DNA from 2 places in the Heyndrickxia sporothermodurans genome. Region 2 is predicted to be linked to the other one. Evidence: riboswitches for the same ligand, from Rfam matches in the RefSeq annotation. Region 2 holds a riboswitch; the other holds the start of a gene.
What was found. Region 2 has a riboswitch for FMN ahead of B5V89_RS07860 (ECF transporter S component). Riboswitches for the same ligand answer to the same signal wherever they lie in the genome.
Positions count from the first base shown of each region.

Region 1: another riboswitch for FMN. It lies ahead of ribD (bifunctional diaminohydroxyphosphoribosylaminopyrimidine deaminase/5-amino-6-(5-phosphoribosylamino)uracil reductase RibD); the one in region 2 lies ahead of B5V89_RS07860 (ECF transporter S component).

Region 1 is NZ_NAZB01000021.1:214,550-230,665, reverse strand. It holds gene B5V89_RS11030 (hydantoinase/oxoprolinase family protein) at 1-1,835, shown strand, start outside; gene B5V89_RS11025 (hydantoinase B/oxoprolinase family protein) at 1,837-3,570, shown strand; gene B5V89_RS11020 (IclR family transcriptional regulator) at 3,752-4,516, shown strand; gene B5V89_RS11015 (OPT/YSL family transporter) at 4,556-6,178, shown strand; gene B5V89_RS11010 (glycerate kinase) at 6,801-7,937, shown strand; FMN riboswitch at 7,994-8,141, shown strand; gene ribD (bifunctional diaminohydroxyphosphoribosylaminopyrimidine deaminase/5-amino-6-(5-phosphoribosylamino)uracil reductase RibD) at 8,357-9,439, shown strand; gene ribE (riboflavin synthase) at 9,455-10,114, shown strand; partial or broken gene ribB (3,4-dihydroxy-2-butanone-4-phosphate synthase) at 10,127-10,735, shown strand; gene ribH (6,7-dimethyl-8-ribityllumazine synthase) at 10,770-11,237, shown strand; gene B5V89_RS10985 (hypothetical protein) at 11,406-12,194, shown strand; gene B5V89_RS10980 (hypothetical protein) at 12,201-12,659, shown strand; gene B5V89_RS10975 (PAS domain S-box protein) at 13,223-15,064, shown strand; gene B5V89_RS10970 (polysaccharide deacetylase family protein) at 15,242-16,116, shown strand, end outside.
Region 2 is NZ_NAZB01000019.1:44,572-60,687, forward strand. It holds gene resB (cytochrome c biogenesis protein ResB) at 1-542, shown strand, start outside; gene ccsB (c-type cytochrome biogenesis protein CcsB) at 561-1,769, shown strand; gene B5V89_RS07845 (response regulator) at 1,870-2,586, shown strand; gene B5V89_RS07850 (ATP-binding protein) at 2,583-4,355, shown strand; gene B5V89_RS07855 (M23 family metallopeptidase) at 4,631-5,473, shown strand; FMN riboswitch at 5,564-5,709, shown strand; gene B5V89_RS07860 (ECF transporter S component) at 5,929-6,501, shown strand; gene B5V89_RS07865 (ferredoxin) at 6,538-6,789, opposite strand; gene B5V89_RS07870 (YpbB family protein) at 7,007-8,059, shown strand; gene B5V89_RS07875 (RecQ family ATP-dependent DNA helicase) at 8,062-9,513, shown strand; gene B5V89_RS07880 (CPBP family intramembrane glutamic endopeptidase) at 9,510-10,097, shown strand; gene B5V89_RS07885 (LysM peptidoglycan-binding domain-containing protein) at 10,117-10,743, shown strand; gene B5V89_RS07890 (DUF2663 family protein) at 10,859-11,311, shown strand; gene B5V89_RS07895 (manganese catalase family protein) at 11,320-11,889, opposite strand; gene B5V89_RS07900 (spore coat protein CotJB) at 11,921-12,211, opposite strand; gene B5V89_RS07905 (spore coat associated protein CotJA) at 12,192-12,410, opposite strand; gene B5V89_RS07910 (CBS domain-containing protein) at 12,597-13,229, shown strand; gene B5V89_RS07915 (adaptor protein MecA) at 13,360-13,911, shown strand; gene B5V89_RS07920 (Glu/Leu/Phe/Val family dehydrogenase) at 14,124-15,401, shown strand; gene B5V89_RS07925 (YpdA family putative bacillithiol disulfide reductase) at 15,505-16,116, shown strand, end outside.

The DNA.
Region 1 (16,116 bases), on a different contig from region 2:
AGGGTGTAAAGGTTGGACTGATCACAACAAAAGGAACTAGAGATGTTCTGGAAATTGCTAGGGGAAACAGGCCAGATTTGTACAATTTTCGCTATCAAAAGCCTAAGCCATTTGTCGAAAGGTATTTAAGATTGGAAGTAGATGAACGTTTAAATTATAAAGGGGAGGTTCTAAGTCCTTTAAATGAGGATCAAATTCCCGACATTCTATCATTGTTTAAAAAAGAAAAAGTAGATGCAATTGCAGTTTGTTACTTGCACTCCTATATAAATCCTGTTCATGAGATAAGAACGGTTGAACTAATTAAGCAATTATGGCCCGAGATTGCTGTAACCGCTTCCCATGAGATTACCAAGGAATGGCGTGAATACGAAAGAACGAACACAACGGTTCTCAATTCCTATGTGAAACCAATTGCAGGCACTTATATTGATAAGCTAAATAAAAAACTGGAAAACCATGGGGTTAACGGCAGTACCTATATCATGCAATCAAATGGTGGCGCAACTACCTTTGAAGGTGCAAAGCATTCACCTATAAATATGGTTGAATCGGGACCTGTTGCAGGGATATATGGAGCAGCGATACTTGGTCAAATTTTAGGTGAGAAAAATATTATTGCATTTGATATTGGCGGGACAACAGCAAAGTGTTCACTAATTACTAATAGTGAGGTTAAGGTTTCAACAGACTATTACATCGAAAAAACTGAAAAGTCTGCGGGCTATCCTATTAAGGTCCCGGTTGTTGATATTGTCGAAATTGGAAATGGCGGCGGTTCAATTGCGTGGATTGATCCTACGGGATCTTTAAAGGTCGGACCGCAATCTTCAGGAGCTATTCCTGGTCCTGTTGCATACGGGCAAGGTGGTGAAGAGCCAACAACAACAGACGCTAATCTAGTGACCGGGCGTCTTTCAAAGAAAAACTTTGATTATGAAGTTGACTTAGCAAAAGTAGAACAGGCAATAGAGAACAAGGTTTCTTCTCACTATGACCTGACAATGGAAGAAGGAGCAATGGGTATTATTGACATTGCTAATTCTAATATGCTCAACGCACTTAAATTAATTTCTATTCGCAAAGGGTATGATCCTAAGGATTTCACAATGATTGCCTTTGGGGGCGGAGGCTCCATGCATGCATCAGCACTTGCGCAGGAATTAGGAGTGAAGAGGGTCATTATCCCCGTTGCTTCATCTGTTTTTTCAGCCTGGGGAATGTTAATGACTGATCTTCGCCACGATTATATTCAAACCCATATTAAACAATTAAACGATATTGATTTAACGGCAATCAATAAAGAATGGGAGATAATGATTGACCAAGCCTATCATCAGTTTATCGAAGAAGGTATGGATAAGGGTCAGATTGTATTTAATCGTTTTGCCGATATGAGATATATCGGCCAAGAGCATACAGTGAAGGTTCCTGTACCAAATACTGAATGGACAGAAGAAATCATAGAAGAAATTATTGCTAGATTCCATCAGCTCCACGAACAAAATTACACGTTTAAATTGCCTGATGCACAAACCGAAATTGTCAATCTGCATTTAACAGGCTTCGGTAAGGTTGAAAAACCAGTTCTACAAAAATTACAGCAGACAGGAAAACCAGTTCATGAGGCTTTAAAGGAAAATAGACCGGTGTTCTTTAAGAATGAGGGATGGACAGAAACACCTGTATATGACCGCGGACAAATGGAGCCGGGCATGAAAATTGCAGGTCCAGCAATCATTGAAGAGCGTTCAGCGACTACTGTTATTTATGCTAATCAATCTTTAGAAATGGATCAATATGGAAACTTAGTGATTGATACGGAGGTGGAATAAGATGATAACTGCTAATAATGTAAAAGTAAATCCATTTACAATTGAAGTGATTAAGGATTCGCTCATGTCGATTGGTGATGAAATGTTTCTCGCTCTTGCTAGAACATCAATGAGTCCGATTATATATGAAGTGCTTGATTATGCTTGTGGTTTAACTGATTCCAAAGGCCAGTTAATCAGCCAAGGAAATGGTGTTACTAGTTTCATAGGCATGCTAAGTCCGATGGTTCAGCATGTCATCGAAAAATTTGATAACGGCAAAGGATTAAATGACGGAGATATTATCATTATTAATGACCCGTATGTCGGTGGTGGGTCTCACTTATCTGATGTAGGTCTTGTAATGCCAATTTTCAATAACGGGGAATTGGTGGCGTTTTCTGCCAACAAGGGCCACTGGACGGAGGTGGGTGGAAAGGATCCAGGTTCATTTACAAGTGATTCAACGGAAATTTATCAAGAAGGGCTGCAATTAACTGGGGTAAAGCTTTTTGATGGAGGAAAAGTAAACCAAGCCGTTGTTGATATTATTTCAGCCAACGTTCGCCTTCCGGATTTGTCCTTAGGAGATATGTGGGCTCAAGTGGCTGCTCTAAAAACAGGAGCAAAAAGAATTATAGAATTATGCAATAAACATTCAAAAGATTTACTTATGGCCGCTATTGATAATCTATTAAAACAGGGGGAGCAGCTTGCAAAAAAAGAGCTTGAGCTCCTTCCAAAAGGAACCTTTACTGCGGAGGATTTTATCGAGGGAGATCCTGAAAAAGGGGGACCATACCCAATCAAGGTCAAGATTACAATCACAGAAGACAAATTCATTTGTGATTTTCGCGGAAGCCATCCACAGGTGACAAATCCGGTAAACTGTTCCTATTTTGGATTGCTTGCAAGTGTACGTGTCATGTATTTAGCCATTATGAATCCAGATCAGAACAGTATAAATGAAGGGGTATTTTTTCCATTAAAGATATTAGCTGATAAAGGCTCGATTATTTCAGCTGAACGTCCTGCACCGGTATCTATGAATTTCGAAGGGCGGATTGGCGGTGCGGAATTGATATGGAAAGCATTGGCGCCTCTTTTACCAGAACGTTTAACCGCCGGTCATTTATTGTCCGTATGTTCGGTAGTATTATCTGGACAGCATCAAGATACAAATGCCCCTTTCCTAATTGTTGAGCCATCTGTTGGGGGATGGGGTGCAGGTGAAGGCATGGATGGTCAGCGCGGACAGTTCTGTATGGGAGATGGCGAGACCTATAATATTCCAATTGAAGTAGCTGAGACAAGATATGGTGTTCTCGTTGATGAGTATAACCTTCGTTGTGATGGAGCAGGAGCAGGTGAGTTTAACGGCGGTTCTGGCGTCATTCGTTCCTATCAGGCATTAAGTGATAACCAGAAGCTTTCTGCAACCTTTGGGCGGCATCAATTTTCCCCATGGGGTATGAAAGGCGGAGAAAACGGGTCTTCCAGCTATATTCGAATTTTGAAAAAGAATGGTGAAATCATTGGGCCAATAGGCGTTACCGCAAGATATCCTCTAAATAAAGGAGATATAGCCCAATTAGTTACTGCTACTGGCGGCGGATACGGCAACCCATTAAAACGACCAATCGAAAAAGTCGTAAGCGATGTGAAAAATGGCTATATATCGGTTGCCCAAGCTAAAGAAAAATATGGCGTTGATATTGATCCATTAACATACACGGTTTTAGAAATAAAGAGATAAGAATAATAGGGGACAGTCCCACGGTAAATTAAAGGCATTCATACGATGGGAAGGTCCCCTGATTAGTTTTATCTATTATTTAGAAAATTCCCTATTGTTGAACTAGTGGTATTATTATATAATTATTTTATTAAATGAAACGCTGTCTCTAATAGAGAGACACATTCAAGGGGGCGGGCTTTTGTCGTTAAAGACGTTGGATAATTCTTTAGAACTACTTAATTATTTTTCAAAAGAGACACCCTCATGGGGGGTTAGGGAGTTAGCAAAGGAAATGGGAATTAGCCATTCCATTGTCTATAGAACCCTTGCTTCGTTTGAGAAATACGGTTTTTTGGAACAAGATCCAAAAACCAAAAGGTATGAACTCGGTTTACGATTTTTAGAATTTGGCCAAATGGTCAAGGAAAAGATGCGACTCTCTGAGCATGTCTATCCCATTATGAAAAGACTTGCGGGTAAGGTTGAGGAGTCTATCTTCTTAACCTGGCTGGATAAGTCGGATGGAGTTACTGTTGAAATAGCGGAAAGCACTCATCGAATTAAGTATGAGGTTTCTTTAGGAACTAGAACCCCCCTTTATGCTGGTGCTTCATGTAAGGTCATTATGGCCTACCTCTCTAAAGAAAAGCAGTTAGAAATAACTAGGGAAGGTATGAAAGCCTTTACAAAAAACACGATATTGGATGAAGAAATCTTATTGTCCGATTTAGACGAAATAAAGAAAAAGGGCTGGTGCTACTCAGTTGGGGAGTTTTCCGATGCGGTTTTTGGCTTGGGGGTGCCTCTTTTCAATAGCCAAAATGAGATTATTGCTTCACTTACAATTAGCGGCCCGGAATATCGTGTAGAGGAAATGGATTTTGAAGTGGCACTAACACATCTACTACAGGAAGCAAAAGAAATACAGGGCTATCTTAATCATTTCAGCAGCCATTATAAATAAAGCTTGAAACCAACAAACGATAGAATCAGGAGGATGTGTATGAAAGACAAGAGGATGATAGAAAAGAAGCATCCGTCAGCATTTGAACCAATGGTCATTTTAATCACCGTTGCAACGGCTATTTTTGGGGCAATAATTGGGGTTCAATTAATTACATCATTGGGGATTTCAGCAAATACTTCAATTATAGGTGCCATCTTTGCAATGCTGATTGCAAGAATTCCGCTTCAAGCATTCCTTAAGTTTAAATCCGTCCATAGGCAAAATTTAGTGCAATCCTCAATTTCTGCGGCTACATTTGGGGCGGCAAGCAGCTTAATTCTTCCTATTGGCATTCCATATGTTTTAGGCTTAAAAGAACTGGTTATTCCACTGTTTATTGGTGTTACGCTTGCTATGTTCGCTGATGCCATCTTGCTTTATAAATTTTTTGACACGAAGGTTTTTCCTGCTAAGGAAGCATGGCCGCCGGGAATTGCGACAGCTGAATCAATTAAGGCTGGCGATGAAGGCGGAAAACGAGCAAAATTATTGAGTGTTGGTATAGGAATTGGGATATTAGGATCGATTTTTAAAATTCCTATGTCAGCCTTCGGGGTCGCTTTCATCGGTAATATTTGGGCTCTAACAATGTTTGGGATAGGGCTGCTTTTAAAAGGATATTCTGTTCCGTTGTTTGGCTTCGATATAAGTGAGCATTACATTCCACATGGATTTATGATCGGTGCGGGAGTGGTTGCCTTAATACAAGTCGTTTTCCTTATCTTTAAAAAGAATAAGGTAAATACTGTTTTGGATAAAACAAAGAATGAGACTGCTGCATCTTTGGAGGTAGTGCCTCTTACCAGATCTGAAAAGGATATTGGACAAGCCTTTGGCTATGGTTTCATTGCCTATTTATTGATAGCGTTGGCATTGGCATTTATGGGCGGAGTTTTGACGGACATGTCTCCTGGAATGATTGCAGGATTCTTATTATTTGCAGCTATTGCGGCATTTGCCCACGAGTTAATCGTTGGAATTGCGGCAATGCATGCCGGGTGGTTTCCTGCATTTGCAGTTGCTTTAATTACCCTTATAATTGGCATATTAATTGGCTTTCCTGCCCCTGCGCTTGCGCTTCTAGTTGGATTCAGTGCTTCCACAGGAGTAGCGTTTGCAGATATGGGTTATGATTTAAAGACTGGCTATATTCTTCGAGGGAATGGACAAGATCCAGAGTTTGAAAAGAAAGGACGACGTCAGCAGCTTTTCGCGGGGATGATTGGATTTTCTGTGGCAGCTATTGTTGTTCTGCTAACCTATGAAAACTTCTTCTCGCGTGGGATGATACCTCCGGTTAATCATGTATATGCCGCAACAATCCAATCAGGTGTTTCTCCTGATATCGCAAAACAATTATTGATTTGGGCAATCCCAGGTGCCTTGCTTCAATTAATTGGCGGATCAAAGAGACAATTGGGTGTTTTGTTCGCAACGGGTTTATTATTGACTAATCCCATTGCCGGATGGGCCGTTTTAGCAGGAATCATAATCAGATTTTCAGTTTTAAAATGGAAGGGAAAAGAAGCGGAGACACCTATGACCATTTTAGCTGCGGGCTTCATTGCCGGAGATGCATTATATAGCTTCTTTACTTCAATTTTTAAAATTGGAAAGTAAAGAGTTAGTACTGTTAGGAGAATTTTATGTAGTATACAAGTTTAACAATTAAATAGAATAAGCTTGGCTTTTCAGCTTAAAACGACGGAAAAACAGCCTTGAACCTTCATGATTACTGGTTCTAAGGCTGTTTTGTTTTTCAGAGAGTTTTTGATTAACGTGTATGAGGCACATGATAGGTAGGGTTAAAAGAAGAAGTGCTTCATAAGGTGTTTATGAGGCATATGATTGACGGAAATTAAAAGAAGAAGTGCATCATAAAGTGTTTATGAGGCACATGATTAGCAGAATTAAAAGAAGAAGTGTTTCATAGAGAGTTCAAGAGATACATGATCAACAAAATTAAAGGAAGAAGTGCTTCATAGAGCGTTCAAGAGAAACATGATCAACAAAATTAAAAGAAGAAGTGCTTCATAAAGCGTTCAAGAGGAACATCATCAAAAAAATTAAAGGAAGAAGTACTTCATAGATAAAAGAATTACCATTTTCATATTGTTAAATAGAAAATTTCCACTGTATTTCTAATTGATGTAAACTAAAATTGTTCACACCAAATGCATATGAGAAAAAGGAAAATAAAGTTATTTATAGATTTTACAAAAAATAAATCGGAGTGACCAAATTGAAAATTGTCATTGCACCAGATTCATTTAAAGAGAGTTTAACCGCTTTAGAAGCAGCAAATGCAATTGAAGAAGGATTTTCTGCTGTCATACCGGATGCCGAATATATTAAACTTCCAATGGCAGATGGAGGGGAGGGAACGGTTCAATCGCTCGTTGATGCGACAGATGGAAAAATTATTGAAAAGACGGTTACTGGTCCGCTTGGGTTACCTGTTCAAGGATTTTTCGGTCTTCTAGGCGATGGAAAAACTGCAGTAATCGAAATGGCAGCCGCTTCGGGTATTCATCATGTTCCTTTAGACAAACGCAATCCAATTTTAACAACAACCTATGGTACAGGCGAACTTATTTTAAGAGCTCTGGATTTCGGTGTCAAAAAAATTATTATTGGTCTAGGGGGAAGTGCAACAAATGATGGGGGAGCAGGGATGGCGCAAGCACTTGGCGCAAAACTTCTCAATATTCAAAAGGAACAAATTAGTTTTGGCGGCGGTGCCCTCTCAGCTTTAAAAACAATTGATATTTCGCAAATGGATCCACGATTATCAAATATCCAATTTATTGTAGCATGTGATGTGGACAACCCATTAACCGGAGCAAACGGCGCATCTGCTATTTTTGGACCACAAAAAGGTGCAACACAAGAGATGGTCACACGTTTGGACAAAAACTTAACGCATTTTGCAGACATCATAAAAAAAGAACTGCATAAAAACGTTGACAGTGTTCCGGGAGCAGGTGCGGCAGGGGGAATGGGAGCCGGCATGTTAGCCTTTTTCAATGCCGAATTAAAACGGGGAATCGATATTATCACTCAAACATTGAAACTAGAAACCCATCTCGAAGGGGCGGAACTCGTCATTACTGGCGAAGGGAAAATAGATGGACAAACCATCTTTGGCAAGACACCAATCGGGGTTGCAAAACTAGCAAAAAAGAAGGGAATTCCAGTAATCGGAATCGCGGGATATATTGAAGACAAAAATGGGAGAGTAAGAGAAGAAGGAATCGACGCCTTATTTTCAATTGTCCCAGGTGCTACATCACTCGAAGATGCCATGACAAATGCTTATGAATATCTGAAAAATTGTTCTGAAAATATCGCTAGAGTCATCGACATGTTCAAAAAATAAAAATTCTTCTATTTGCTTATTTATTTTTTTTCTGTATAATTGTCACTAAAATAAATACTATCCTTCGGGGCAGGGTGAAATTCCCTACCGGCGGTGATGAAGCTGCAATGCTTCTTAGTCCGTGACCCGGTTAACAATTGTTAAACGGTGGATCTGGTGAAACTCCGGAGCCGACAGTTAAAGTCTGGATGGGAGAAGGAAAAAATAAAAAGTATTGGTAAGATGGCTATCTCTACCTTTCTTTCTTATTGTGTAAAAAAATGGTTTGATGAAATATCATACCTTTTTTCACTGTACATAAAATTAGAAAGGGAAGTCTATTCTTCACCTTTATTTCCTATACCCATAAAGAGTAACCCCTGAAGAAGCAAATTCTTTAGGGGTTTTTTATATTTTTATTAAGATAAGGAGCTTATAAAATGAATGACCAATACTACATGCAGCTAGCCATCGATATTGCAAAAAGTACGAAAGGTCAAACCACTCCTAATCCAGCCGTCGGGGCAGTGATTGTAAAAAACAACCAAGTAGTTGGGATCGGTGCACATGTCAAAGCAGGGGATTCACATGCTGAAGTACATGCCATTCAAATGGCCAAAGGGAGAACGAAAGACGCAACGATGTATGTCACCCTTGAACCTTGCAGCCATTTTGGAAAAACCCCTCCATGTTCAAAGCTATTGATTGAATCGGGGATAAAAAGAGTAGTGATTGCAACAAAAGATCCAAATCCGAAAGTGGCCGGAGAAGGAATCGAGACGATGAAAGCAGCTGGAATAAATGTAGAGGTCGGTTTACTCGAAAAAGAAGCCACCCAACTGAATCAAGTATTCTTTCATTTCATCCGAACGGGTTTGCCTTTTGTCACTTTGAAATCGGCAACAAGTCTAGATGGGAAAACAGCAACAAAAACTGGGAGGAGTAAATGGATTACAAGTCAGGAGGCAAGAGAGGATGTCCATTATTTCCGGCATATTCATGATGCGATTCTAGTAGGGGTCAATACGATTATTAAAGATAATCCAAGTTTAACAACAAGATTAAACGGTGGCGGGAAAAATCCTGTAAGAATTATCCTTGATACCCATCTTCGAACCCCTATCGATGCAAAAGTAATGGAGCAACAGGATGAGGAAACATGGATTGTTACAAGCATGCATGTGGACGAGAAAAGAAAAGTTACTTATCAAAACAAAGGTGTTCAAATCATTAACATGCAAACACCAACGATAGAAATAAAGCCTATGCTAAAACTTTTAGCAGAAAAAGGGATATGCTCTATTTTTGTCGAGGGTGGAGCAGAAGTACATGGCAGCTTTTTAAAGGAAAGGGCATTTCAACAAATGATAACTTATATTGCACCAAAACTAATTGGAGGAAAAACTGCCCCTACTTCGTTTGGTGGAGAAGGAATCAAAGAAATAGAGGATGCCATGAATGTTGATATTACCGACGTTAAAATGATTGGAAAAGATATTCGAATTACAGCAACTCCCATGTAAAGGTGGTGAATGAAGATGTTTACCGGAATTATCGAAGAAATTGGTCGTGTGAAAAATATCAAACAATCGGCTCAATCAATCGAATTAACAATTCATGCTAACAAAATAATGAAGGATATGCACAATGGAGACAGTATTTCCGTTAATGGAGTATGTTTGACGGTTACCTCATTTTCCAACGATGAGTTTCATTTAGATGTCATGCCTGAAACAATAAAATCTACTAGTTTAATAGAACTAAAAAATGGATCAAAAGTAAATCTTGAACGAGCAATGTCTTCGCAAGGTAGATTTGGCGGCCATTTCGTTTCAGGGCATGTGGAAGGAGTTGGAACGATAAAGAACATAAAAAACGTTTCCAATGCCCGATATTATGAAATCAAAGCAGATGCCGAGATCATCAAATACACGATTTTAAAAGGATCCGTTGCAATTGACGGAACTAGTTTGACGGTTTTTGAAGTGAGCGATTCTACTTTTACAATTTCATTAATCCCTCATACGCTATCTGAAACGATTCTAAGTGAGAAAGGAGTAGGAGACCTAGTAAATATCGAATGCGATATGCTTGGAAAATATATTGAGCATTTCGTTCATTCTCGATTTTCGGATACGCAAGAAGAAAATAAAACAGCAATAACCTATGACATGTTACAAAAAAATGGCTTTGCATAAGGAGTGATGGATATGTTTGATTCAATAGAAGAAGCAATACATGAATTAAAGGCAGGAAATGTAATCATCGTTTGTGATGATGAAAATCGAGAAAACGAAGGTGATTTTATCGCTTTAGCTGACAAAGCCACACCTGCTGTCATTAATTTCATGATTACATACGGAAAAGGTCTCGTCTGTGTTCCGTTAGAAGAAAAAATTGCAAAAAGTCTACGATTAAATCCAATGACTGAAGAAAATACCGATCCATTTGGAACAGCTTTTACGATTAGTATTGACCATATTTCAACCACGACAGGTATATCAGCAATGGAACGCTCAATGACGATTCAGTCGTTAGTGAATGGAAAAGCGATGCCATCTGATTTCAAACGACCAGGTCACGTATTCCCACTAATCGCAAAAGACGGCGGTGTATTAAAAAGAGCAGGACATACTGAAGCCGCAGTAGACTTAGCGAAACTAGCCGGGGCGTCGCCTGCAGGAGTCATCTGTGAAGTGATTAAAGAAGATGGAACGATGGCAAGAGTCAATGATTTGCGTATGATAGCGGATCAATTTCAGCTGAAAATGATTACGATTCAAGACTTAATCAATTATCGGAAAGAAATCGAAAGAGTAGGAAGTATTATCTAATTATAGGGAGGCTTTTAAAATGGGAACAATTTTTGAAGGAAATTTAGTAGGATCAGGATTGAAAATTGGAATTGTCGTAGGTAGATTTAATGAATTTATTACGAATAAGCTGCTAAGCGGTTCAATTGACGCACTTAAACGACATGGTGTAAATGAAGACGATGTGGATGTTGCGTGGGTTCCGGGTGCATTTGAAATCCCATTAGTTGCACAGAAATTAGCGAAAACGGACAAGTATGACGCGGTAATCACATTAGGAACGGTTATTAGGGGATCTACACCACATTTTGATTATGTATGTAATGAAGCGGCAAAAGGAGTAGCAGCTATTTCATTAAATACAGGAATTCCAGTCATTTTCGGGATATTAACAACTGATTCCATTGAGCAAGCAATTGAAAGAGCAGGTACAAAAGCAGGAAATAAAGGCTGGGATGCTGCAGTATCCGCGATTGAAATGGCGAATTTAGTTAAAATTGTAGAATAGGTGATTGTAATGATGAAAACTTCCTAAGTATAACTTGGGGAGTTTTTTCATCTGCTATAGTTCTAGAGTTAAAAAAGTTAGGGTGGCGGTAAATTTTACACAGGTAATAAACAAACTAATATGTGGAAAACTATGATGAAATAAATATTTTTTATAAAGGTGGATTTAGTGAACAACTATACGAATGACAACACCGCCAGAAGATATAAAGCCCATGTTAGTATTTTAGGGACAACTCAACTGCATTTAAGAAATCCTTATATTATTGCTTGGTGGTCAGCAGCATTCCCTGGATTCGGGCATTTGCTTTTATCTAAATATCTTAGAGGGTATGCATTATTTATTTGGGAAGTTATCGTCAATATTAACGCGCATGTTAATGCTTCAATGATTTATTCCTTTCAGGGGAATATCAGTATGGCAAAAGAGGTATTAGACACAAGGTGGCTTCTTATGTATATTCCCGTTTATCTTTTTGCTATTTGGGACAGTTATCGGATAACAGTAGATATGAACAGAGTTTATGTGTTAGCCGAGCGAGAGGAACATCGTTATAATTCTTATTCGATAGGTGCATTAGAGATTAACTATCTGGATAAGCGAAATCCAGTTGTTGCTGTGATGTGGTCTTTGTTTATCCCTGGTTTAGGACAGCTCTATATTCATAGAATTTTAACTGCTTTCTTTGTCATTATATGGTTAGTTATTTTTTATTATTGTTCGCATATTCAAGAAGCTGTTGTGTTTTTGTTTTTAGGTAAAGTAAAAGAAGCAACCGCGGTGTTAAATCCTGAATGGCTCCTTTTTATTCCTTCACACTATGGGTTTGCTATTTATGATTCTTATATGAATACAGTTGAGAATAATAAACTTTTTGATAAAGACTTAAGAAATCATTTAACCGAGAATTATCAATCGAAGGGTTTCCAAATACTAAAAGGACAAAAAGTGAAGTGAATCATTTTGCAGGTATTTTCCACATTTGAAACAACTGGATTTTTAGAAATGGCCATTTCAACCTTAGAAAAGAAAGGGATCCAAAAAGAAAACATATTTGCTGTTTCACTGGATAATCGGGCAGAAGATCGTAAAATTTTTGATACGTTGCATCGCTCAGATGGAACATCACTTATCGATATAGGGATGGGGCTTGCCACAGCTTTATCAGTTATTGGAGCAAGTATAGGATTTAAATTAGTGTGGGGGCCAATATATTGGGGCCTGATAGGTGCATTTGTTGGGTTTGTAATCGGCTTTGCTATTCGGCTTTTTATCGAATTGGTTGTAAAGAAAAATAAAAGAGTTTTAAAAGGCAAACATTCTGAAATAATTTTAATTGTTGATTGTGAAGAAACACAAGCGGAATTTATTGAGGATGTACTTTGGAGTCATTTTGCAATTGGTGTAGCAAAAATAAAATGATGAATCAATTTGGTTGAACTTATATAAAACAAAAGATTGTGAAGTACCATTAGTCGAAAGATCATGCTAAATTAGCAAATAAAAATAATTAGGCTATTAAATAAGATCAACGAAACCAACTGTACTAATTAGAATAGAACAGTTGGTTTTTTTAGCAAGTAAAATACCGATAATTGTTCAACACATCTTTATGCCCCCCTTACCTAAGTCGTATTGTGAAGAGTACCCATAATATATGAAACGTTAAACCAAGGAGATATCTAGGAATTCATGATATTATTTCAATATAGGAGAAAAGTTCAGCAATGCAAAAAGAAATAAAGAGCAGGTACTATTTTATGATAATATTGGTTACAAGTAAGAAAAGCGGAAACGCCTTGATCAGCCCCCCCTCGATCTGGAAATTGCACGATACTTTGTAAGACTGTTGACATGAAAATTTATACTTTTCTTTTAAAAAAGATTATTTAAGATAAGAATCCTCAAAGCATGTAAGCCAAGGTGGGGCAGTTCCTATCTTGGCTTTTATTTATACATAAAAAAGGAAAGGAACTGGTAGAGAGATGAACAGTCCCGTAGAAGTAATGAAAAGTAAAAAGAGGAATGTATTAGAGAAATATGTAAATGATTTCAGAAAGGAAAAATTATTTACATCAAACGTTGACGCTATTTTAATATTAGATTTAAGCGGTCTTTCTGTGGAAATGAATTCATCTTTCGAACGATTAACAGGTTATACAAATGAAGAGTTAAAAAAAATAACCTTTCAATCTCTTATTCAAATGGAAGATTTGGATAATTATTTGAATTACTTCTATAAATCAGTACTTGGGCAATATCATCATTTTGATTGTAAAATAAAAAATAAATTCGGTGAGATTACAGATTTAAATGTTATGAATATCCCCATAGCCGTTGAAGGACAAATTGTTGGAATACAAATGATTGCAAAAGACATCACACATTTAAATAAAAAAAAGGAAGAGATCAGAAAGATTGAAGATTTCCATAGAGTAATGTCAGAAAATGTGATGGATATCATGTTAACGACCAATATAATGGGAAACATTTTTTACATATCCCCTTCTTGTCAAACTATACTCGGATATCAATCTGATGAATTAGTGGGAAAACATCTTTCGATTTTGATACATAAGGATGATAAGGAAAAAGCTTTTTGCGATCGCGAAAAATTAATAACAAACCTTGAGTGCAATAGGGGAACTTATCGTTTTCTAAGAAAGGATGGCAGTTATGCCTGGGTAGAGTCAATTTGTAAACCAGTCATGGACCGTGATACACAAAACATTTCGGAAGTAGTGAGTGTCATTCGGGATATTACTGAGCATGTGAAGGCTGAAGAAGAGCTATGCACTTGGAGAAAGGCATATCGGGATATAGTCGAAAAATCCCCGGATGCAATAGTAATGGCGAAAAATGATAAAATTCTTTTTATTAACGAAATGGGAATAAATTTATTAAAAGCTAACCATGCAAAGGATGTAATTCAAAAATCAATACTGGATTTTATTCCTACAGGCTATCATACGAAAGCAAAAGAAAGAATGATGTTGATTTCTAAAGGGGAAACAACGAATTTTTCGGAGTACGAAATTATCCGAATGGATGGATCGACTTTTACAGCCGAAATAAAAAGTATTCCGACATTCTTTCAAAATGAACCGGCAATCCATGTGATCATTCGAGATATTACCGAACGTAAAAAAACTCAAGAACTTTTACACAACTCGGAAAAGCTAACGATTGCCGGACAGCTTGCTGCTGGGATTGCACACGAAGTTCGTAACCCATTGACGGCTATAAAAGGATTTCTCCAACTAATGGAAGCACAAATAAATAACAAAACTTATTTCAGCATCATACAGTCAGAAATGGACAGAATCGAACTTATTCTTAGTGAACTGTTGATTCTTGCAAAACCTCAAGATTTAAAATTTGAACGAGAAAATTTAAATTCTTTAATTGAGGAGGTCAAAACGTTAATTGACACACAGGCAATAATTAATAATGTCCAAATCTATATTGTTAATGAATATCAAGATCTAGTAGTGAGATGTGATAGAAATCAGCTAAAACAAGTGTTCATTAATTTCTTGAAAAACGCAATTGAAGCTATGCCAGAAGGCGGACTTGTTACGATTGAAATGAAAAAACTAGGTGAGAATAAGTTGAAGATATTCTTTAAAGATACAGGTATTGGTATTCCACAGTCTATTTTTAAACGAATAGGTGAACCATTTTTTACAACTAAAGAAAATGGAACAGGATTGGGGATCATGATTTCAAAGCAAATCATTGAAAACCATAATGGAACCGTTCATTTTTGGAGTGATAAGAAGGGCACAATGATTGAAGTAATATTACCTATAGATAATAAACAATAAGAGCCTTAATTGTTATTAATTTCGAATAATAATGGTATAAATTTCTCAACCTGATTAATACAGATCATATCTCGGTTAAAAAGTAAATTATCAAATTGTAACTTCTTTGTCACCCTTTGTAGGAAATATGTCTTATACTTAAATTATATTAATCATTTTAGGTGGTAGGGCGGACAAATGAAAATGCGGAGGCTTAATAGAAGAGGAAAAATTACATTATTTAGTTTAATTGTAATCATTGCCTCTATTACGGTAGGGTTTCAATTTCATAAAAAACAACTTACAGAACAAACGGCTGTTGTTGCAGCGATGGCGAAAGAAAACGTCAATAAAACGAAAAAAAGCCATGAAGAAAAAAATACTGGAACATCAAAGGATAAAAAAAGCGTAGAAAAACATCAAACTTCTGAAAAAAAAGAAAAAACATCGTCCAAAATATATAAAAAGCCTTCTATTCCAATTGTAAAACCTTCCGAGGAAAAAGTAATTTACTTAACATTTGATGACGGTCCTTCTAATAGAATAGAAGATTTAATGAATACATTGGAAAAATATAAGGCAGATGCTACATTCTTTTGGTTAGAGCCTAATATAAAAAGATTTTCAAAAGAGGCAAAGGATGCGGTAAAACGGGGATTTTCCATTGGACTTCATGGAGTCACCCATGATGCGAAGAAAATTTATGCATCAAGTCATTCAGTTGTAAATGAAATGGATACAGCCAATCATACACTCAAAGAAATAACTGGTAAGTCTACTAGACTAATAAGAACTCCATATGGGAGCTATCCATATATGACGCCAAAATATAAAGCGGCGGTAGATAACGCAGGATTTATATTGTGGGACTGGAATGTGGATAGTATGGACTGGAAATTTAAGAATGGTCGTTATATAAACGAGGTTATTCAACAAGTCGAAAATTTAGAAAGCAAAAACATAACCCCAGTCATTTTACTCCATGATCGGGCAGAAACGATTAACAGTCTTCCAAAACTATTAAATTATTTTAAAAAGAATGGATATACATTTAAAAAAATTAAGCAAAACAT
Region 2 (16,116 bases):
CGATGGGAAATCTTAAAGTGGATTTATTTGATCCAAAAGATGTTTATGATTTGAAAAATGGGTATAAAGTAGAGTTAATAGGATATTATCCTGATTTTTCAGGTTTTGCTAAAAATGGTGAACCACAAACAAAAACATCTGTACCTAATAATCCGGCATTTTTGTTTAGAATGTATTCACCTGAACATCCGAAAGGTGAAGTGAGCTTTGTCGCAATTAAACAAAATGTTGAGCCATTGGGAGAAAATGACTATAAAATGGCGTTCAAATCAATTGATACGAGAAATATTTCAGTGTTAACGGTCCGTAAAGATTTGACGTTATGGATACTTGCTTTAGGTGGTTTCATCTTTATGATCGGTGTCATCCAAGGGATGTATTGGAATCATCGAAGAATTTGGTTACAACGTGTCAATGGAGAAGTATTGATTGCGGCACATACAAATAAAAACTGGTTTGGAATAAAGAATGAAATTAAATATGCACTGAAAGATACAAATATTCCAGAACCGATTGATCAACAAGAAAAGAAAAAAGAGTAACATTAAGGAGGGGCGATTTTGTCTGACTTAGTTAACGTGAGCAGTAACTTTCTATATGCTGCATTTATACTTTATTTAATTGGTACTTTCTTTTTCGGAGGTGCCATTCGCCAAAAAAAAATACATGGAAATGAAGATAAACCTAATCGATGGGGAAACATTGCCATTTTCGTCGCCATTATCGGTTTTATTTCTCAATTAGTCTATTTCATTTTACGGTGGATTGCATCGGGTCATGCACCTGTAAGTAATATGTTCGAATTTGTTACATTCTTTGGGATGATGCTCGTCGCTGCATTTATCATTATTTATTTTATTTATAAAACACCTGTACTAGGTTTGTTCGCTTTACCAATTGCATTGCTTATCATTGCATTCGCTAGTATGTTCCCAGGTGAATTAAATCCGCTTGTTCCTTCTCTGAAAAGCCATTGGCTTTATATACATGTGACGACAGTCGCTGCCGGGGAAGCGATTTTGGCAATTAGCTTTGCAGCCGGCTTAATTTACTTAGTAAAAGCAATTGATCAAACTAAACGGAGCGCTCGTACAGTTTGGTTAGAAATTGTTATGTTTGCCTTAATTGCTGTACTAGGCTTCGTTGTATGTTCAACAATCTTTTCGGCAATGGATTACAAAGCTTCCTTTAATTGGGTTGATAAAAAGGGAGTTGCAAAGGTTAATGAGGACGGAATGGTCTATCATATGCCAGCATTAGTAGGTCCTCATAAAGGTGAATTGCAAACAGCAGATCGATTTGAACCGTTGTTCCATGTTCCAGCGATTATTAATGCTTTAAAGTTAAATACAGTAATCTGGTCACTAATTACTGGTATTATCATCTACTTGTTAATTAGGCTTATTTTTAGAAAACGAATCGGTGCGATATTACAGCCAATTACGAAAAACTTAAAATTGGACTTTGTAGATGAAATTAGTTATCGTTCGGTCATTATTGGGTTTCCGGTTTTTACACTCGGCGGTCTAATATTTGCAATGATTTGGGCACAAATTGCTTGGAGCCGTCCTTGGGGATGGGATCCGAAAGAAGTTTGGGCACTTGTTACATGGCTTTTCTATGCAGCGTTTCTGCATTTACGTTTATCAAAAGGCTGGCACGGTGAAAAGTCCGCGTGGTTAGCAGTTGTTGGTTTTGCGATTATTATGTTTAACCTTGTTGCAGTAAACTTAGTTATCGCAGGATTACACTCCTATGCTTCTAATTGATTTTGGCTAGTTTGAGTAATAAAATAAAGTAAGGATGACAACTTAAAGCCTTCACATGCGTGAAGGCTTTTTCACAAAAAATATAAAGGGGAAAATATATATGGATTACGAAGCAAAAATATTAGTTGTTGATGACGAAGATCGTATTCGTAGATTATTGAAAATGTATCTTGAACGGGAAAATTATTATATTGAAGAAGCAGGTGACGGTGAGTCAGCTTTACAAATGGCACTGGAACATGATTATGACTGCATTCTTTTAGATTTAATGATGCCCGGGAAAAGTGGTATAGAGGTTTGTAAAGAACTAAGAGAGAAAAAGGCAACACCTGTAATTATGCTTACAGCTAAAGGTGAAGAAGCTAATCGTGTGGAAGGCTTTGAAGTTGGAACAGATGACTACATCGTTAAGCCTTTTAGCCCAAGGGAGGTCGTCCTCCGCGTAAAAGCATTATTAAGAAGATCTTCGACTACTAGCTTTTTGAATACGGATACAAAAACGAAAGATATGATTGTCTATAATCATTTGACGATTGATAATGACGCCCACCGTGTGAGTGCAGATGGCAACGAAGTTAATTTAACACCTAAAGAATATGAACTATTATATTTCTTAGCCAAATCACCGGATAAAGTATTTGATCGGGAACATTTATTAAAAGAAGTGTGGCATTATGAATTTTTTGGTGACTTAAGGACTGTGGATACTCATGTAAAACGACTACGGGAAAAATTAAACCGTGTATCCGAACAAGCAGCTAAAATGATAGTTACCGTATGGGGAGTTGGTTATAAATTTGAGGTCACCTCAGAATGAGGTTATGGAAAAGCGTTGTCGGAAAACTCTGGTTAACTATATTAGTATTAGTATCTTTTGTTTTATTTATTTTGACCATACTATTACTGGAGTTTTTCGAGAATTATCATGTGCAGCAAATTAAAGATAATCTAACATATACTGCACAAAAAGTAGCAAATATCGTTGAGACTCATGCGGGAGATGACATTGGCAAAGAACTTGCATTAGAATTTGTTGATAAATCAACAAAAGTAATGATTGCCTATGATAAGGATAACGTTTATTATTCCCCCAATATTCATAAAAACGATAAAATATCACCAATAACCATTTTAGAGGATCCAACATTTACTAGTGTTTATAATCAAGGGCAGACGAAGATTAAAGAATTTTCAGCCCCGAAAAATAAATCTAATAATAGGTATGAAAATGTAATTGTGGCATCCGCTCCTTTACATATTCGACAAGGTGAAACTGGAGCAATATTTATTTATCGCTCTTTAGATGTGTTGCAAGAAACCACTAATCAAACAACGAAATTAATTTTATTAGCGGCAGGTATTGCAATTATTTTAACTACTGGATTTGCTTTCTTTTTATCCACTCGAATTGCTGCTCCATTAAGAAAAATGCGTGAAGCAGTTTTTGAAATAACAAAAGGAAAATTTGATAAAAAAGTTCCAATTCTTACCCATGACGAAATTGGAGAGCTTGCAACTGCCTTTAATCAGATGGGAAAACAATTAAAATTTAATATGAATGCATTAAATCAGGAAAAGGAACAATTATCAAGTATTTTAAGTAGTATGGCCGATGGGGTACTTACTTTTAATCGTGATGGTACGATATTAATAACGAATCCACCGGCAGAACGATTTCTTCAACAGTGGTATAAGGAACAAGGTGAAAATGGCAACTTCTTACCGCCAGAAGATTTGCTTCTCCAAAAAGTGCTTGAAACAGAAATGGAGAAAACAGATGAACTGACAATACAAGGAAGGACGTACGTTGTCATTGTCGGTCCTTTATATAACCAAGATAGTGTTCGTGGAGCGGTTGCGGTTATACGAGATATGACAGAGGAACGTAAGCTCGATAAACTGAGGGATGATTTCATTGCTAATGTGTCACATGAATTGCGGACTCCAATTGCGATGCTTCAAGGATATAGTGAGGCAATCATTGATGATATAGCAGCATCTGAAGATGAGAAGAAAGAGTTTGCCAAAATTATTTATGATGAAACGTTACGAATTGGAAGATTAGTTAACGAATTATTAGATTTAGCAAGAATGGAAGCCGGCCATATTTCTCTATATAGAGATGAAGTCGAGATTAAACCATTTATTGAAAGGGTAACGAATAAATTTTACGGTTTAGCAAGAGAGAAGCATGTTAATTTATCTTGTGAAGTGAACTCGACTACTGAATCAGTTTTTATAGATCCGGATAGAATTGAACAGGTTTTAACAAATCTTATTGATAATGCCATTCGTCATACATCATTAAATGGTTATGTAAAAGTCAAATTAATTGATCGTACTAACGGAATCGAAATAATGGTAGAGGATAATGGGTCCGGAATTCCCGAAGAAGATCTGCCATTCGTGTTTGAACGATTTTATAAAGCGGATAAAGCAAGGACAAGAGGTAAATCCGGAACCGGATTAGGGCTAGCAATTGCGAAAAACATTGTGGAAGCGCATGACGGGAAAATCTCCGTTAAAAGCATAGTGGGACAAGGAACGACATTTTCCTTCTTTATACCTAAAAATGTGAAACAATGATGATGAATGCTGACGAGAAATCTTGTTTCATGAGAAACATTTACTACATAATTGATAGCAAAAGCGCAAAATATTGCGCTTTTTTTTGTTCTTTTGTATAAAATTTCCCAATTAGCATAAAATAAGTTTTGCTCTAGCAAACTTAATATTGGCATTTTATTCTAGCCTCATTTCAATTGCATTACGTTTTGATTTCAAAAAGTGGGCTAGGTTCTAAAAAAAAACAAGCAGTCATATTAGTTTTTAGCAAGAGTTTTTATTTGAGGAGGAAAAATATGCTTGACTTTTTAAAAAGAATACTTATTGTAGCTTTAATGGCAATTTGTGTAGGTCTAATTCTAATTGGCGGAAGAGCCGAAGCGGCTGAAAATAGTATAAATAAAGAAACAAATGAATGGACTTTCCCGGCAAAAGGTGAAATATCCGACGTATTCGATTCGCGTGGTGGTATACATAAAGGTTTGGATATTGCGGGAAAATATAAATCCGGTGTTTATGCAGTTGCAGATGGTAAAGTGGTTCGTTCTTACTATTCCGGGTCATATGGAAATGTTATTTTTATTCACCACGATAACGGATATGAGACAGTTTATGCCCATTTGAATAAACGAATTGTAAATGAAGGCCAAAAGGTAAAAAAAGGAGACAAAATCGGTTTGATGGGTAATACCGGGCAATCGACAGGCATACATCTCCACTTTGAAGTACATAAAGGTAAATGGAAAATTCATAAGGAAAATGCGATTGATCCTTTTTTAGTATTTGGTAAAGGGGAAATAGGGCAATATGTTTTTGCTTTAAATCATGATCCGTATGGCGTAGTTAATGTATCTGGAAAATTAACGGTAAGTGAAACAAAGACAAATAATGCGGCTAGAGCATTTATTGGAAAAAATATAGAAAAACCTAAACAAGTATCGAAATCAAGACAAGAAAAATATGAAGTAGGCAATAAGTTGAAAAACGAGAAAGTATATGTCGTCAAGTCAGGGGATACATTGAGTAAAATTTCCCGATTCTATCATGTTTCAATCCAACAACTAAAATCATGGAATGAGTTAGAAAATATTGATCTCATCCATCCAAAACAAAAAATCATAATAAAAGCAAATAAATAACAATGGAAAGAATATAAAACATTGAAATCAAAACAAATCGCTTCACAAAATAATGTATTTAAGATATAATTTACATGTAAAAATAATATGATTCGTCTTCGGGGCAGGGTGAAATTCCCGACCGGCGGTAATGAAGCTTTTTTAACATGCTTATTAGCCCGCGAGCCTAGAAATTTTGGGCAGGATTTGGTGAGATTCCAAAGCCGACAGTACAGTCTGGATGGGAGAAGATGGAGGTGCCGGTATTCATAAATGCAGGCTTGGATAGTTATGTTCAAAATACTTTTGAAGCTGTTCAAAAGTAAAATTTGAATTTATTCAAAAATTGCATTTTTGAATATTATTTGAGCATGCCATTAATTCTCCCTCAAGGTAATTTCCTTGGGGGTTTATTTATTGTATGCTTAAGGCCACTTTCTTCTGACATGAGATGAATCTCAAAAGGAGAGAGAGAGTTGAGAAAATTACGTTTAAAGGAATTTGTTGGTGTTGCCATGTTGAGTAGTGTGGCATATGTTCTAATGTTCATTAAGTTTCCTGTACTGCCAGTCTATTCATATCTAACCGTTGATTTTAGCGATATACCCGCATTAATTGCAGCACTCATTTTTGGACCTATCGGAGCAATAATAGTTGAAGTGATAAAAAATTTATTAGATTACTTAACCCATATTAGTGATGTAGGAATTCCAATCGGGAATGTAGCTAATCTTATCGCTGGACTCTTATTCGTACTTCCAACTTATTTTGTTTACAATCGTATGAAAACAAAAATAGGAATGACATTTGCTCTAATTATCGGAACCATTATCATGGCTGTTTTAATGAGTGTGCTCAATTACATCATTATTCTTCCTGCTTACTTAGCATTGTTGCATATTGATGTTGGAAATGTAAAGGATTATATCGTGGCTGGTATATTGCCATTTAATCTTATAAAAGGGGCATTAGTTACGATCATATTTATGCTTATATTTGCAAAAATGCAAAAGTGGATCAATAAACAAGCCCAGATTAATAATATATAAAAAAGAGCAAGTGCATTATTACATGCACTTGCTTTTTTAGTCTTCAAATTTTAAAGGATTTCCATCAAAAGGCTCGTCCGCTACTTTTATAGAGTCAGTAGGACAGCCTTCGAAAGCATCAATCATATCATCCTCTAAAATATCGGGGATTTCTACTACACCTTTATTTTCGTCTAAAATGACATAAGCGATACCTTCATCGTCGTAGTCATAAATATCCGGTGCCGCAGCTCCACAAGCACCACAAGCAATACATGTATCTTGATCAACAATTGTATATTTTGGCATATATGTGACCTCCTAATAATCTATATCATTCATTAACCTTTAAAATGACCATTACATCCTTCATTATAATAAAACTCATTACAGTACTTTTCAATAGATAAGGATTAAAATAAAGTTTTTAATTTTTTATGCGTCTCATTTGTAAGCAATAATATTAACAATAATCAACACTTTCATGATAAAATTAGACATAAAAAGACAAAAGGGGTAAAAACAAATGACGTTTTTACAAGCCTTAATATTACTGATGTTAAAAAAATTAAATGGATCACGAACAGTATTTTCGATTTATCATTTGTTAAAAGGGAAAAAATCATCTCAAACTATTCAGGATGCTCACTTATTTAGAATCGGACAGTTTTTTCAATTCTTTCCCCCTTTAAAAAGAAGAACATTTGATGCTGCCGTTCAAGATCTTAAAATAAAGGGTCTAATTAGAGAAACGGAACTGAATAAATATACTGTAACACCCGATGGAGAAAAAGAACTGAACACTTATTTTAACCATCGACCAATTCCACAATATTTTAATGGGCTAAAATACCAAGATATCGCTATCGTTTTCTGGAAGCGGCTAAATTTATTAATACAAGTTTTATCAAATGCTATTTATAATAAAAAAAAGTATTACCCAATTCAAAGTGATGTAGAGGTTCAAAGGTGGGTTAAGTCATTCCTGAAAAGTCAAAAAAGCGACAAAGAACACCAAGCAAAACAGCTTTATCAGGAATTAACTTCCATCTTTTCTAATAACCCGCCCGAAGATCCTTTGCTTTTTATCATTCGTTTAACTGGCCAAAATCAAATTGGAATGACGATGGATCAAGCAGCAGAGCATTTCTCCCTAGATAAATATGATTATTGGTTTCGTTATTTGTTATTAATTCACTATATAATAGATACTTGTATAAATGATAAAAAGCAATATCCGATATTGTATACGTTATTGTCAGATAAATATCGCAATATACCACTTACAAATTCCACATACGAAACATTTTTATTAATAAACAAAGGTTATAATGTCTCTGAAGTTGCAAAGAAAAGAAAGTTAAAGGAAAGTACGATTCAAGACCATATCGTAGAAATTGTTTTAAACAATTCTGATTTTGATATTTCACCGTACTTGAATAAAGAATTAGAGCAAAAAATTATAAACGTTTCCGAGAGAATTTCACCCAAAAAACTGAAACCAATTAAGGAAACAGTCGGAGAAGTTACATATTTCCAAATTCGATTAGCTCTCGCAAAACAAGGGGAATGGGAATGAAAATAAATTTATATGACCATTTAAATAAACGGTTTGGCTATGATATGTTTCGGATTGGACAAGAAGAGGTCATTACTTCGGTTTTGGAAGGAAAGCATACATTAGCTGTTCTGCCTACCGGAACAGGAAAATCATTATGTTATCAACTTCCTGGTTATTTGCTTAAAGGTATTGTTATTATTGTCTCCCCCTTACTTTCACTAATGCAAGATCAAGTTGAACAGTTAAAAATAAACGGAGAAAAAAGAGTTACCGCATTAAATTCTTTTTTAGAACCGAAGGAACGAAGACAAATTATTCATTCACTACAAAATTATCGATTTATATACACTTCTCCTGAAATGTTAACGAATAACGAAGTATTACAAAAACTAAAGCAAATGGATATTTCGCTTTTTGTCGTAGATGAGGCCCACTGTATCTCGCAATGGGGCCCTGATTTCAGACCAGATTATTTAAGTTTGAGTACGATACGATCCGAGCTGAAAAATCCAACTACCCTTGCATTGACTGCTACAGCTACGGAAGATGTTAGAGCCGATATAATAAAACATTTAAATTTAGACGATGTAAATCAATTAATATATTCTGTTGACCGTCCGAATATTGCACTAGTTGTAGAAGAAACGACCAATTATAATGATAAAGTTAAAAAGTTACTACAATTTGTAAAACAACTGCAAAAGCCGGGAATCATTTATTTTTCTAGCAAACGGTTAACAGAAGAAATGGCCGCTTTACTAAGAAATAATGGAATTGCTCAAACGGCTGCCTACCATGGGGGAATGGATAGAGAACAAAGAATATTAATTCAACAACAATTTTTACATAATCAATTACAAGTCATTTGTGCAACAAGTGCATTCGGGATGGGCGTTAATAAAGAAAATATTCGTTTTGTTATCCATTTTCATATGCCTTATCAACTGGACTCATATTTGCAAGAGATTGGACGAGCAGGAAGGGACGGTAAAAAAAGTATTGCCATACTTTTGTATTCACCGGGAGATGAATTTTTACCATTACAAATCTTTGAAAATGAATTACCGTCGGATGATCAGATTGAACAATTTTTTTTATTAAATAAGAATAGTAATGAGGCATCGCTACTTAACTTAACAGAAATACAATTGCGGTTTTTAACCTATTATCAAAAGAAGTATGATAAGAGTGTAGTGGAAAAACGTGTTAAACGGATTCGTGATTTTCGTGTGCAATATAAACAAAAAAAATTAAATGAAATGGTAAAATGGGTAAAATCTACGACATGTCGACGCGAAGGTATTTTACGATACTTTCAGGAACGGAAAGTTACGAATGTAAAAGATTGTTGCGATGTTTGCGGTGTACATATCGAAAATTATCAAACTGACATTCCGGAAACTATTGAAGGTCAAAATGAAAATTGGCAATTATTGTTGAAGAATTTATTATTAAGAGGCGATAAAGAATGAAAAGAAATAAGCAAGCCGAAATCATTAAACAGTTAACAAAAGAGGAATTATCTTTTCATTTATATATCACTCAATTAATCCTAGTAGTCATTGCAATGATTTCGTCCTTCTTTTTATTTAAAGACTTTTCGTCTTTTTTAACTTTATTTCAATTAAATTCATCTATTTTTACACTTGGGATAACAAATGGAATTGCTATTGTTGTTTTAGATGTTGTTTGTATGAAAATACTTCCCGATCATTTTTACGATGATGGCGGAATTAATGAAAAAATTTTTAAGAATCGTTCTATTTTAGAAATTGCCTTTTTGGCTGCTGTCATTGCAGTTTGTGAAGAGCTTCTATTTAGGGGTGTTATCCAAACACACTTTGGTTTAATTATTGCAAGTGTAATTTTTGCAATTGTTCACATTCGGTATTGGGGACATTGGTTTTTAATTGTGAATATTTTACTATTAAGTTATTGGCTCGGACTTGTATATGAATGGTCTCAACACAATTTGATGACAACGATTATGATGCATTTTACAATCGATTTTATATTAGGACTCATCATTAAATCTAAAAATAAAAACATGGAATAAGGGCTTGGTGGTGAAATATATGACGACAGATCCTTATCGTGATCAAGTTGAACGATTAAGAAAAAGAATTGATAAAGTTTCCGTAGAAAATTATTCGGAATCGAAACAGTTGAATGAAAAGTCAACTGAAACGTTACCTTCTAGAAGCGAAGTACAACGACAACGAAATCAATCAAAAAAGAAGAAAAAAAAGAAATTAAAGTTCCCTTTATTAAGGATATTATTAGTATTTTTTATATTACTGCCGATTGCAAGTTTGTTATTCTATACTGATTTGTTAAAAAAGTCGCCTTTCCCGAGTTCAACAGAAACTTCTACTGGTAATGAGTTTTCTTATGAAATAGAAGACTCTGGTACTAATACAGATAAACCCCAGGAAAGCAAGGATCAGGAACAAGAAGTCGCGGATTTACCTGATGAACAAACAATTGATAAAGGGCAAAAAATAGAAAATGGAGAGACACAAAGCAATTCAGAGCAAGATTCGAAAATCGTCTATCATACTGTGCAAGCGAATGAATCGCTCTACAGCATTGCGATGAAGTATTATCATTCCGAAGAAGGAATCGAAAAAATAAAACAATGGAACCACATAACGAATGATGGAATAATGGTAGGACAAGTGTTACAAATTCATTTACCATAGCGTATACCTAGACAGAAAAAAGATAGCATTTTTTTGCTATCTTTTTTCTGTCTAAGGATTGATTTTATGACATACATTATGGACTTGCTCATAGAATTTTAATGGGGGGATGGTTATGGATTCATCAATTGTATCTTTGAAACTTACAGATCAAGCGACAAAGCAAATGTTGCAAAACTTAGTCGATCGAAAGTTAAAATTCGATAGACTTAAACAACGTCATATTATTTTGCTATGGATAAGTGTACTATATAGTTTTACTTGCCTTTATTTTTTATACTACTTCATTTTAGAACCTTACTCTTATTCCTTTGCGGATATATTTTCTATTATCGTCGGTGAAAATAATCATCTATTTTTTCTTTTTATTGCTATAGGGACATTTGGGGCAACAAAAGTGTTATATGAAAAAAAGGAAAAAGCAGAAAAAGAGTATCACGAGTTAAGATGTGAGATTATCGATCGAAGCAAAGATTTATGGAAAAATGAAGCTTGGAAATCTAGAAATGTTGTATTTGAAATGATGAAAGAAAAATATAATATTAATTTATATCATGAAAGTAAGTAACAATGATACTAAAAAAATCTCTTTTTCCCTTTTTCTTCTTTAAGAATTTCAACTGCCTCTCTAAATCGTAGGGAATGTACAATTTCACGTTCTCGCAGAAATCTTAAACTATCGTTAATATCTGGATCATCGCTCATATTAATAATCCATTGATAAGTTGCTCTTGCTTTTTCTTCAGCTGCGATGTCTTCATAAAGATCTGCAATCGGATCTCCTTTTGCTTGAATGTATGTTGCGGTCCAAGGGACGCCGCCAGCATTTTCGTAAAAAAGGGCTTTATCATGATTCGCATAATGAGCACCAAGACCTGCTTCCTTCAATTGATCTGGGGTAGCATCCTTCGTAAGTTTATACACCATTGTTGCAATCATTTCTAAATGTGCAAACTCCTCGGTTCCGATATCTGTTAATAATCCGATGACCTTATCAGGAATTGTATACCTTTGATTTAAATAGCGGAGTGCAGCGGCTAATTCTCCATCAGCCCCTCCGTATTGTTCAATTAAAAATTTAGCAAGCATAGGGTTACATTGGCTCACCTTTACCGGATATTGGAGTTTTTTCTCGTATACCCACATTAGCAAAATTCACTCCTTCAAAATAAATTTTTTATACTTGCCATGGCCATGGAGCATTTTTCCAATCCCAAGGAGCTTGTGAATAACTGTAGCCAAAACTTGTTAAGGCCCCAAACTGTTTTTCAAACTCTTTTTTTGCTTTCTTACGTTGTTGAGTAAATAAATTGTACTGCTGAATAGCATCTTGGTCACCAGGATGTGTATCTAAATATAAAGTTAGTTCGACAATGACAAAATCTAAAACCTGTAATTCTTCCAGCATTTTGTAATATTCAGGAGGTACTGGTTTTGGCACTTTTCTTTCACTCCTTTGCTCTTTCATATGGACTAAAATATGGATCATATAACGGTTGCCACAATGTTCCCTTTCGTAATGCTTCTTGTGGTGTGAATTGTGGTAAATTGGGTGGCTGAAAATCTATATATAAGTTAGGCGGTGTTGAAAAAGTTTTTACTTTTATCGGGGGACAAGGATCAAATGGGCTTATATAAGGTTTATAGCTTTTGTAATACGTAGGCATAATTCTCCCTCCTAAATTTGTCATCATTTAATTTTATGGAATAATATTGTCCATCATGTCAATAATCAAATTAATAAAAACGCCATTGTATTTTTCGTCAAAAAAAAATTTATCTTTTAAAGGGTATTTTTCGAATAATGTTGAAATATACATGCATGGTGGATTAATTTAATGAGGTGATTACATATGTTTGCGAAAAATATAATGATTCCTAAATCTCGCTGTTTTTATGTGAATGCAGAAGATACAATCGAACATGCTTTACAGGTGTTAAGGTCAAAAAAGGTGGACGGACTACCGGTTTTAAGTGGGGATGAGTATGTTGGAATGATTACTCATTATCATATTTATAAAAACTTTTTTAATTCCGAAATACCGAAGGAAGAATTTTTAAAAACAAAGAAAGTTAGTGAAATAGCGACACATCAAGAGATTTATTTTCAAGGGACCGAAATCTTCGAAAATACATTAGTTGCGTTAAAAGACTTCCCTTTATTTGCGGTCGTGGATGAAGCAAGGAAATTTTTAGGTGTCGTCACTCGATTTGATGTCATAGAGCAATTCCAAAGTGCATTTGGAATTAAACGTCCGGGGATTCGGATCGCATTTAGCTCTGTCGAGGTCGAAGGACGTATTGCGAGATTAGCTAATATTATCCAACAATATCATGAGTCGGTAATATCACTAGTTACTTTTGATGAAACCGATAAATTAGTAAGAAGAATTATTTTAAAAATCGAAAAACGTGATAATATCGATAAATTTATTAACAGTTTGGAGGATTCCGGTTTCCGTGTTTTAAATATTACTGAAGACTAACGAATAAATAGAAAATCCACCTTGTGTTTTATTGGGAGGATTTTTTATCATTACGTCCCGATTTTTAAGTGAACCTTCTTTTTTCGCTCACATAGTATGGTGTTAGAAGCCATATCAGGGGGCGGATTTAATGAAATTAGAACGAATATCTCAAAATAAAATTAAGTATTCGATTACTTTCGAAGAGCTTTTAGATAAAGGGTTGCATGAGGAAGAATTCGAATCATTTATATGGTATGAATTGTTTGATGAAATGGTGGAAATTGCTAAACAGAAATATCAATGTGATATACCGGATACCATCTCAATTGAAATCTTTTCGTTAAATTCCAGTGAGATCGTTTTAATATTAACTATGGACGAACTTTCCCTTCAAGAAGAAAATCAATCAAAACCACTTCTCTCGACAAAAAGTTGCTATTCTACCTTTATTTTTGAATCGATTGAAGACGTCATCGCGCTTGCATTTCATTTGGAAAATCTTCAGTTGCAGACGAATAGTAAATTAATTTTATTCGAAGACCAATACTTTTTAATTCTTCCGTTTCAACAACCTGTTTCGATCATTTGCGAGGAATTTGGAGAAAAGACGAATTTGTCGGTCTATATGCTCGAGGAATATGGAACAACCATTATTGATCACGATGCACTACAAATACTAGCAAACTATTTCAAACGTTAAAATAGTGTGAAAAATGACCTGTTACAGAAATTCATGTTCAGGTCATTTCTATGCTTTAATAAAAACTTTTGATGAATCTCCAAACGTTTGAGAGCGTTTACAAAAAATCGAAAAAGTATCCTCATTTATCTTGCATAAATACAGTAAAAGTGTATACTATGTCTGAAAGCATGAATACTTAATACCGATTGATTTTTAGGAGGTTTGCAACAATGGCAGCCGAGACGGGTGCAGATAATCAAGTTTTAGAAGAGAAACATGATGTATTAAAGTCTACACAAACAGTAATTCACAAAGCACTTGAAAAATTAGGTTATCCTGAAGAAGTTTATGAATTATTAAAAGAACCAATGCGCTTATTAACAGTGAAAATTCCTGTACGTATGGATGATGGTTCGATCAAAATCTTTACAGGTTACCGTGCACAACATAATGATGCTGTTGGTCCAACAAAAGGAGGAATTCGATTCCATCCTAATGTTACTGAAAAAGAAGTTAAAGCATTATCAATATGGATGACATTAAAATGTGGTATTGTTAACTTGCCGTATGGCGGAGGAAAAGGCGGAATTATTTGTGATCCTCGTGAAATGTCGTTTCGTGAGCTAGAAGCTTTAAGTCGTGGTTATGTTCGTGCTATAAGTCAAATCGTAGGTCCTACGAAAGACATACCAGCTCCGGACGTATTTACAAACTCGCAAATAATGGCATGGATGATGGATGAATACAGCAGATTGCGTGAAAACGATTCACCCGGATTTATTACCGGTAAACCACTCGTGTTAGGTGGTTCTCACGGACGTGAAACTGCAACTGCTAAAGGTGTTACTATATGTATTCGTGAAGCGGCTAAAAAACGCGGAATTAACCTTGAAGGCGCAAAAGTTGTAGTTCAAGGATTTGGTAATGCTGGAAGCTTTTTGTCTAAGTTTATGCATGATGCGGGTGCTAAAGTAATTGGGATTTCTGATGCTTATGGCGCATTATATGATCCGAATGGTTTAGACATCGATTATTTACTTGACCGCCGTGATAGTTTCGGTACAGTTACAAAACTGTTTGACAGTACCATTTCAAATAAAGAATTGCTTGAATTAGATTGTGATATTTTAGTGCCGGCTGCAATCGAAAACCAAATTACGGAAGAAAATGCACATAATATTCGTGCAAAAATCGTAGTAGAAGCTGCAAATGGTCCAACCACTTTAGAAGCTACACAAATTTTAACTGACCGTGGTATTCTACTGGTACCAGATGTATTAGCTTCAGCTGGTGGGGTTACTGTATCCTATTTTGAATGGGTACAAAATAACCAAGGTTATTATTGGACAGAAGAAGAAATAGATGAAAAACTTGAAAAAGTTTTAGTGAATTCCTTCGAAAATGTTTATAACACTGCTGAAACAAGAAGAGTCGATATGAGACTAGCTGCCTATATGGTAGGGGTAAGAAAATCAGCCGAAGCTTCTCGTTTCAGAGGTTGGATTTAGCACGAACATTGCAGCAATCATAAAAATCTCCTATCATTATAGATGGGAGTTTTTTTATATACTTTACTTAATATTATTCAAAAGGAATTAAGAGGTGGCAGCAATGCAAACAGAAGAGTGTATTATTGTCGGGGGAGGTCCATGTGGTCTTTCAGCAGCAATCGCTTTAAAGGATAAAGGAATTGACCCGCTCATTATCGAAAAAGGGAATATCGTTAATGCTATATATAATTACCCAACACATCAAACATTTTTTAGTTCGAGTGAGAAATTAGAAATTGGTGGAGTTCCATTTATCAACGAAAATTTAAAGCCAAGACGAAATCAAGCATTAACGTATTATCGAGAAGTTGTAAAAAGAAAAAACCTACGTATCAATCGATTTGAAAAAGTTGAAACGATAACAAAACAAAATGATGAAAGTTTCATCCTTACGACAAGTAAAAAAGAATACACTGCGAAAAATGTAGTAATAGCAACGGGATATTATGACCATCCAAATTATATGAATATACCGGGGGAAGATTTAGAGAAAGTTTTTCATTATTTTAAAGAAGCACACCCTTATTTTAATACAAATGTAGTCGTTATAGGTGGGAAAAATTCTGCCGTTGACGCAGCGATTGAATTAAATAAAGCAGGGGCAAATGTAACGGTTTTATATAGAGGAGAAGAATATTCTAAAAGCGTAAAGCCTTGGATTTTGCCTGAGTTC